DNA from 2 places in the Mesorhizobium sp. CO1-1-11 genome. Region 2 is predicted to be linked to the other one. Evidence: predicted binding sites of a transcription regulator. Region 2 holds the regulator's gene; the other holds the start of a gene.
The links. The regulator PhoB, encoded in region 2, activates phosphate uptake and scavenging genes when phosphate is short. The targets are predictions, from matches to a motif close to TGTCATNNANCTGTCAT.
Positions count from the first base shown of each region.

Region 1: phnF (phosphonate metabolism transcriptional regulator PhnF) is a predicted target of PhoB. The motif match lies at 1,821-1,837, and genes of this name have one in related genera.

Region 1 is NZ_JAIUHE010000025.1:72,971-76,379, forward strand. Features, by position in the region: gene LB554_RS25350 (zinc-binding alcohol dehydrogenase family protein) at 36-1,052, shown strand; gene phnF (phosphonate metabolism transcriptional regulator PhnF) at 1,055-1,804, opposite strand; gene phnG (phosphonate C-P lyase system protein PhnG) at 1,916-2,377, shown strand; gene phnH (phosphonate C-P lyase system protein PhnH) at 2,377-2,988, shown strand; gene LB554_RS25370 (carbon-phosphorus lyase complex subunit PhnI) at 2,990-3,409, shown strand, end outside.
Region 2 is NZ_JAIUHE010000020.1:5,359-8,767, forward strand. Features, by position in the region: gene xylF (D-xylose ABC transporter substrate-binding protein) at 1-109, opposite strand, end outside; gene LB554_RS22230 (ROK family protein) at 374-1,609, shown strand; gene phoB (phosphate regulon transcriptional regulator PhoB) at 1,612-2,301, opposite strand; gene phoU (phosphate signaling complex protein PhoU) at 2,321-3,028, opposite strand; gene pstB (phosphate ABC transporter ATP-binding protein PstB) at 3,054-3,409, opposite strand, start outside.

The DNA of each region.
Region 1 (3,409 bases), on a different contig from region 2:
GGGCCGGCGATTTCTTGAACAGACTGGATCAAAGCATGAAAGCCGTCGTCTGCCGCTCGCCCGGCAACCTTGTTGTCGAAGACCACCCGGCTCCCGGCGCCCCGCCTGCTGGCTGGGCTCTTGTGGCGGTCAGCCATGTCGGCATCTGCGGCACCGACTACCATATCTTCGAGGGCAAGCACCCTTTCCTCGCCTATCCCCGCATCATGGGCCACGAAGTCTCCGGCACAGTGATCGAGCGGGGCGAAGGCGTCGACCTCGCCCTTGGCGAACCGGTGATCATCAACCCCTACCTTTCCTGCGGCAAATGCATCGCCTGCCGGCACGGCAAGCCCAATTGCTGTGTCAGAATCGAAGTGCTCGGCGTGCACCGCGACGGCGCAATGTGCGAACAGATCCTGGTGCCGGCTGAGAATCTCTATCCCACCAACGGCCTGTCGCTCGCCGCCGCCGCCGCCGTCGAATTCCTGGCCATCGGGGCGCATGCCGTGCGGCGCGCCCGGGCCGAGCCTGGCGCCCGCACGCTGGTCATCGGCGCCGGCCCGATCGGGCTCGGCACCGCCATCTTCGCCCGCATTGCCGGGTTGGACGTGACACTTCTCGACATGAGCACCGAAAGACTGGTCTTCGCGGCGAGTGAACTCGGCTTTTCGATTCTCGACGACTCGCAAGCACCCGTGTCCGATCTGGTGCGTGATGCGACCGGCGACGAAGGCTTCGACGTGGTGTTCGACGCCACCGGCAACACGCGATCGGTGCAATCGGCCTTCGCCCACGTCGCGCATGGCGGAGCGCTGGTGCTGGTCAGCGTCGTCAAGGACGATATTGTTTTTTCCGATCCCGAGTTCCACAAGCGAGAAATGACATTGATCGGCAGCCGCAATGCGTTGCGCGCCGACTTCGACCATGTCGCGGCCTCGATCCGCAATGGTGCCGTGCCGTTGGCCAAGCTTGTCACCCACCGCACCACGCTGGCCGATACGCCAGGGGATCTCGCCCGCTGGGCGCATGAAAAGTCGGGCCTGATCAAGGCTGTCATCGAGATCGGATAGCCTTACAGCGCCGACAGCTTCAGCTCCACCCGCTCGGCCGGAAAACGCGACTCCGAAAACTGGATCGGCTGGCCGTCGGGCGTGACGTTGACCGCCACCGTGACCAGCACGATGGCGCCCGGCTGCAGGTCGAGATCGGCGAGATCGGCGGCGTCGGCATGGCGCGCCGACAGCACGGTCGATTGCCTGAGATAATCGTCGATACCGAAACGTGCGAGCGAGGCGGTGATAGAACCGGTTTGCGCCATCGCCTTGTCGATGCCGGCAAAGCGCCGGGCATCGAACCATCCAGCGGCGCGCGACACTGGCCGTCCGTCAGCCTCGCCGCGTGTCTCCAACCGGATCACCTCGGCACCCCGGGCAAGGCCAAGGCCTTCGGCCACGCGCTGGTTGGCGGGCTCGACCGACGAAGCGAGCAGCACGATGTGCCGTTCCGACGTCTGCCCCTGCAGGCCAGTCGAAAAGCGTGTCCGCGCGCCAATCGGATAGGACAGCCGCTTGCGTGACAGGACGAAGGTGCCGCGCCCCTGTTCGGCCCGCAGCACGCCCTCCTGCACGAGGGCCGATATGGCGCTGCGCACGGTGTGACGATTAACGCCGTAGCGCTCGGCCAGCGCGACTTCGGGCGGCAGCGCGGCATTTTCGGCGAAATCGCCGGCGGCGATCGATTGCAGGATTCTGTCGGCGATCTGGCGCCACAGTGAGACGCCGCTGCGTCGCTCGATGCTGTCGGCCACATCATGCTCGATCATGTTTTGCCCCCCGGCCTGTCACGCACCCGTCATGGACTCGCGTTAGGTAATATGTATAATTTGTATAGTTGTCTATATCAATAGACAAATTTAGCAGAGAGGAAGTTGGCGATGCGAGGACAGGAAGCCCGCGATCAGGCCGAGCGCAAGGCCGCCATGGCGACGCTGGCGCAATCGAGCGGCGACGACATCGTCCGGCTCTGGAACGAGTCTGGCCTGCCTTCGCAAGCCGAACTTCTGCGCGGTCCCGAGACGGGCCTTGTCACGCTTCGTGGCCGCATCGGCGGCGGCGGCGCGCCCTTCAATGTCGGCGAGGCGACCGTCACGCGCGCCACTGTCCGGCTGTCATCCGGGCAGGTCGGCCATTGTTACGCGCTTGGCCGCGACAAGCTGAAGGCGAAGCTGGGAGCAATAGCCGACGCGCTCTGGCAGGACCCTGCCCGCCGCACCGAGGTCGAGACCAGGCTGATCGCGCCTTTGCGGTCGGCGCTTGCCGCTGCCCAGGAAAAACGCCGCGCCGAGACGGCGGCAACGAAGGTGGATTTCTTCACCATGGTTCGCGGAGAAGATTGATGGATATCGCTGCGCAATCGATCGAGGGCGGTTTCGCCGATCCGGTCTTCAACGCTCAGACCGTGTTTCGGGCCGTCATGGATGCCATGGCGCGGCCGGGCAGTGTCCACCCCTTGCCACCCCTGGCCCGCCCACCGGCTCCGCTCTCGGCGACGTCGGGCGCCGTGGCACTGGCGCTATGCGACAACGACACGCCGCTCTGGCTCGACCCGGCCCTGCATGCCTCGGCCGCGATCGGGTCCTGGCTTGGTTTCCACACAGGCGCGCCGCTGGCCAACACGCCGGCCGACGCGCATTTCGCGTTTGTTGCCATGCCGGCCGAGATGATGGCGCTCGACGGTTTTTCGCAGGGCACGCAGGATTATCCCGACCGATCGACGACGCTGATCCTGCAGGTCGGCGACCTCGTTTCAGGCACTCCGTTACTGCTGGAAGGCCCGGGCATCGAAACCAGCGCCACGATCGCGCCGGCACAGATGCCGCGCCATTTCGTCGAGCAGTGGAAGCAGAATATCAGGCGCTTTCCGCGCGGCGTCGACATCATCCTCGCCACATCGGACCGCATAGCCTGCCTGCCGCGCACGACGCGTATCAAGACGATGGAGGCGTAAGATGTATGTCGCGGTAAAAGGTGGCGAAGCCGCCATTGCCAACGCCCACAGCCTGCTTGCCGACCGCCGGCGCGGCGACCGCTCGGTGCCCGCACTTCGCCTCGACCAGATCGTGGAACAGCTGGCGCTCGGCGTCGACCGGGTGATGAGCGAAGGCTCGCTCTATGACAGGGAACTGGCCGCGCTAGCCATCGTTCAGGCGCGCGGCGACATGATCGAGGCGATCTTCCTGGTGCGCGCCTACCGCACCACGCTGCCGCGCTTCGGCTATTCCAGACCGATTGACACCAGCACCATGCTGGTCGAGCGGCGTGTGTCGGCGACCTACAAGGATCTGCCCGGTGGCCAGTTGCTCGGCCCGACCTTCGACTACACCCACCGCCTGCTCGACCCCGAGCTCGCCGCCGGTGTCGATGTCGCC
Region 2 (3,409 bases):
GGAAGTTGGACCACGAAACGCCGATGACCTTGCCCTTCGCCTGCGCGACCGACGCCAGCGTCAGCGACATGGCGACACCCGCCAGAATGGCGACTGTGAATCTCTTCATGATATCCTCCCTGCGCCCGCGTGTGGCGCGACCAAACTGGCCCTAAGGCCGGCACAAAGGCCCTATTTTTTCGAGCCTCGAAAAAACACTCGTCCATCGCCGGAACACTGTCAACATCGATTCTGACGGATTTTGAGGTGCCGGAAGCCTTTTTTCGAGCCCCGCAATAAATAAATGACAGCCCCAGCCGCTTCTGCCAGTATTCGGCCCGTTGCCGGAGGTGTTCGAGGGGGCGTCAAGAACCGCGGCGACGGGGAGGAAATCATGTCGGTCGGAATCCGCCACGACGATCTGCGCCGGCGCAACCGCGCAATGGTGATTGGAGCCGTGCGCCGGGGTGGCCAGCCCTCGCGCACCGAGATCGCCGCCACCACCGCCCTGAGCCACTCGACCATATCGGCGATATCAGCCGACCTGATCGGCGAAGGTATCCTGAGCGAAGGCAAGCCGAACGAGGCCGGCTCACTGAAACGCGGCCGGCCGCAGGTGGGCCTTTGTCTCAACCCCGAGGCCGCGGCGGTCATGACCGTGGTGCTGTCGCTGAATTTCCTCTCCGTCGCCGTCATCGACTACGCCGGCCAGGTGATATCGGAGGAGCAGCGCCGGCTGGACACGCTGACCATGTCGCGCGAGGCGCTGATCGGCGAATGCGTGGCCATCGTCCGCCGCCGCCTCGAGGATCCCGACCTTGACGTCGCCAGCATCGCCCGCATCGCGCTGGCGATCCAGGGCATCACCGACACCGAGGCGCGCGCCATGCTGTGGTCGCCGATCACGCCACAGACGGACATTGCCTTCGCCGACATACTCGAAGCCGAATTCGGCATCCCCGCCACCATGGAGAACGACTGCAACATGATGGCGGTGGCGCTGCGCTGGCGCGACCCCGAGCGCTACCGCGACGACTTCATCGCCATCCTGCTCTCGCACGGCATCGGCATGGGCCTGGTGCTGAAGGGCGATCTGTTCACCGGCACCCATTCCTCCGGCGGCGAGTTCGGCCACATGATCCATCGCCCGGGCGGCGCGCTCTGCCGCTGCGGGCGGCGCGGCTGCGTCGAGGCCTATGCCGGCAACTATGCCATCTGGCGTAATGCAGGACAGATGGGTGAGGACGCCAAACCGGTCGACGTCAGCGACGCCGACATGCGCGCATTGGCGGCCACGGCGCGCGAAAGAGACGGACCGGAGCGCGAGGCCTATCGCAAGGCCGGCGAGGCTCTGGGCTATGGCCTTGGCAGCCTGTTCGCGCTGATAGACCCGGCGCCCGTTGCGATGGTCGGCGTCAGCGCCGCCGCCTTCGACCTGATCGAGCCGGCCCTGCGCGAGGCCATCGCCCAGACCGCCGGCGGCCAGCATTCGAAATCGATTTCCTTCGATACAGAGCCGAACGAATTGCCGCTGATCCGCGAGGGCTGCGCCATGCGCGCGCTCACCTTCGTCGACCAGGAGATCTTCGCGCCGGGCGTGCAGGTGAGATCCGGCAAGAACGTGGCCTGATCTCAATCCTCGCGGATTGCGTAGCCCGCGCCACGGATGGTGCGTATCACATCGGGCATGCGGCCATTGTTGACCGCCTTGCGCAGGCGGCCGACATGCACATCCACAGTGCGCTCGTCGATGTAGATCGTCTCGCCCCAGACATTATCGAGCAACTGGCTGCGCGAGAACACGCGGCCAGGATGGCGCATCATGAATTCGAGTAGCCGGAACTCGGTCGGTCCGAGCCGGATCTCGCTCTTCTTGCGATAGACCCGGTGCGATTCGCGGTCGAGCACGATGTCGCCGACCTTGAGCACGCTGGACAGCACTTCCGGTTTGGCGCGGCGCAGCAGCGCCTTGACCCGGGCCATGAATTCTGGCGTCGAGAACGGCTTGACCAGATAGTCGTCGGCGCCGGTCGAGAGGCCGCGCACGCGATCGCTCTCCTCGCCGCGCGCCGTCAGCATGATGATCGGCAATCGCTCCGTCTCGGGCCGCATGCGCAGGCGCCGACAGAGTTCGATGCCGGAAACCGCCGGCACCATCCAGTCGAGCACCAGCAGGTCGGGCACGTTTTCCTGGAGGCGGATCTCGGCTTCGTCGCCGCGTGTCACCACCTCGACCTGGTAACCCTCGGATTCCAGATTGTAGCGGAGGAGCACGCCCAGCGGCTCCTCGTCCTCCACCACCATGATGCGTGGCGCGATCATCGATCGATCATCCCTGCCATCAAGCCGCAGGCATCGACAGCGCCGTCTCGTCCTGCTTCGGACGGTTGGCGGGCAATTGCGTGCCGGTCAGCACATAATACGCATTCTCGGCGATGTTGGTCACATGGTCGCCGATGCGTTCGAGATTCTTGGCGCAGAACAAAAGATGCGTGCAAGCCGTGATGTTGCGGGGATCCTCCATCATGTAGGTCAGGAGTTCGCGGAACACCGAGGTGTATTTGACGTCGATGCGTTCGTCGTCATTCCTGAGCTTGGCGAGGGCGGCGGCATCGCCGGCCGCATATTCCTCGACCACGCCCTGCACCTGGATCAGCACCAGCTGCGCCATGGAGTCGATGGAATGCGACAGGTCGCGCGGCGTGGCGGTGAGGCCGACGGAGCCGACGCGCTTGGCGATGTTCTTGGCAAGGTCGCCGATGCGTTCGAGATCGCCCGCCATGCGGATCGAGCCGACGACATGACGCAGATCGTCGGCCATCGGTTGGCGCTTGGCGATCAGGGTGATGGCGCGATCATCGAGTTCGCGCTGGCGTGCGTCCATGATGGCGTCGTCGGAGACGACGCGCTGTGCCAGCGCATTGTCGGAATTCAGCAGCGCCTTGGTGGCGCCGCCGACCATCGTGCCGGCGAGATCGCCCATGTCGCTGATCAGCCTGCTGATCTGTCCGAGATCCTCGTCGAAGGCTGCGACTGTGTGTTCGGCCATGATCCTGGTCCTCGTATGCGTGAGATCAGCCGAAGCGGCCGGTGATATAGTCCTGCGTGCGCTTCTCGCGAGGCGACGTGAAGATCTTCTCGGTCTTGTCGAATTCGACCAGCTCGCCAAGATACATGAAAGCCGTCTGCTTCGAGACGCGCGCGGCCTGCTGCATGTTGTGGGTGACGATGACGATCGTGTAGTCGGCCTGCAACTCGTCGATCAATTCCTCGATCTTGGCGGTCGACAATGGGTCGAGCGCCGAGGCCGGCTCGTCGAGAAGGATGACCTCCGGCTTCACCGCCACGGTGCGGGCGATGCAAAGCCGCTGCTGCTGGCCGCCCGACAGGCTGAGGCCGCTGGCGTTGAGCTTGTCCTTGACTTCGTTCC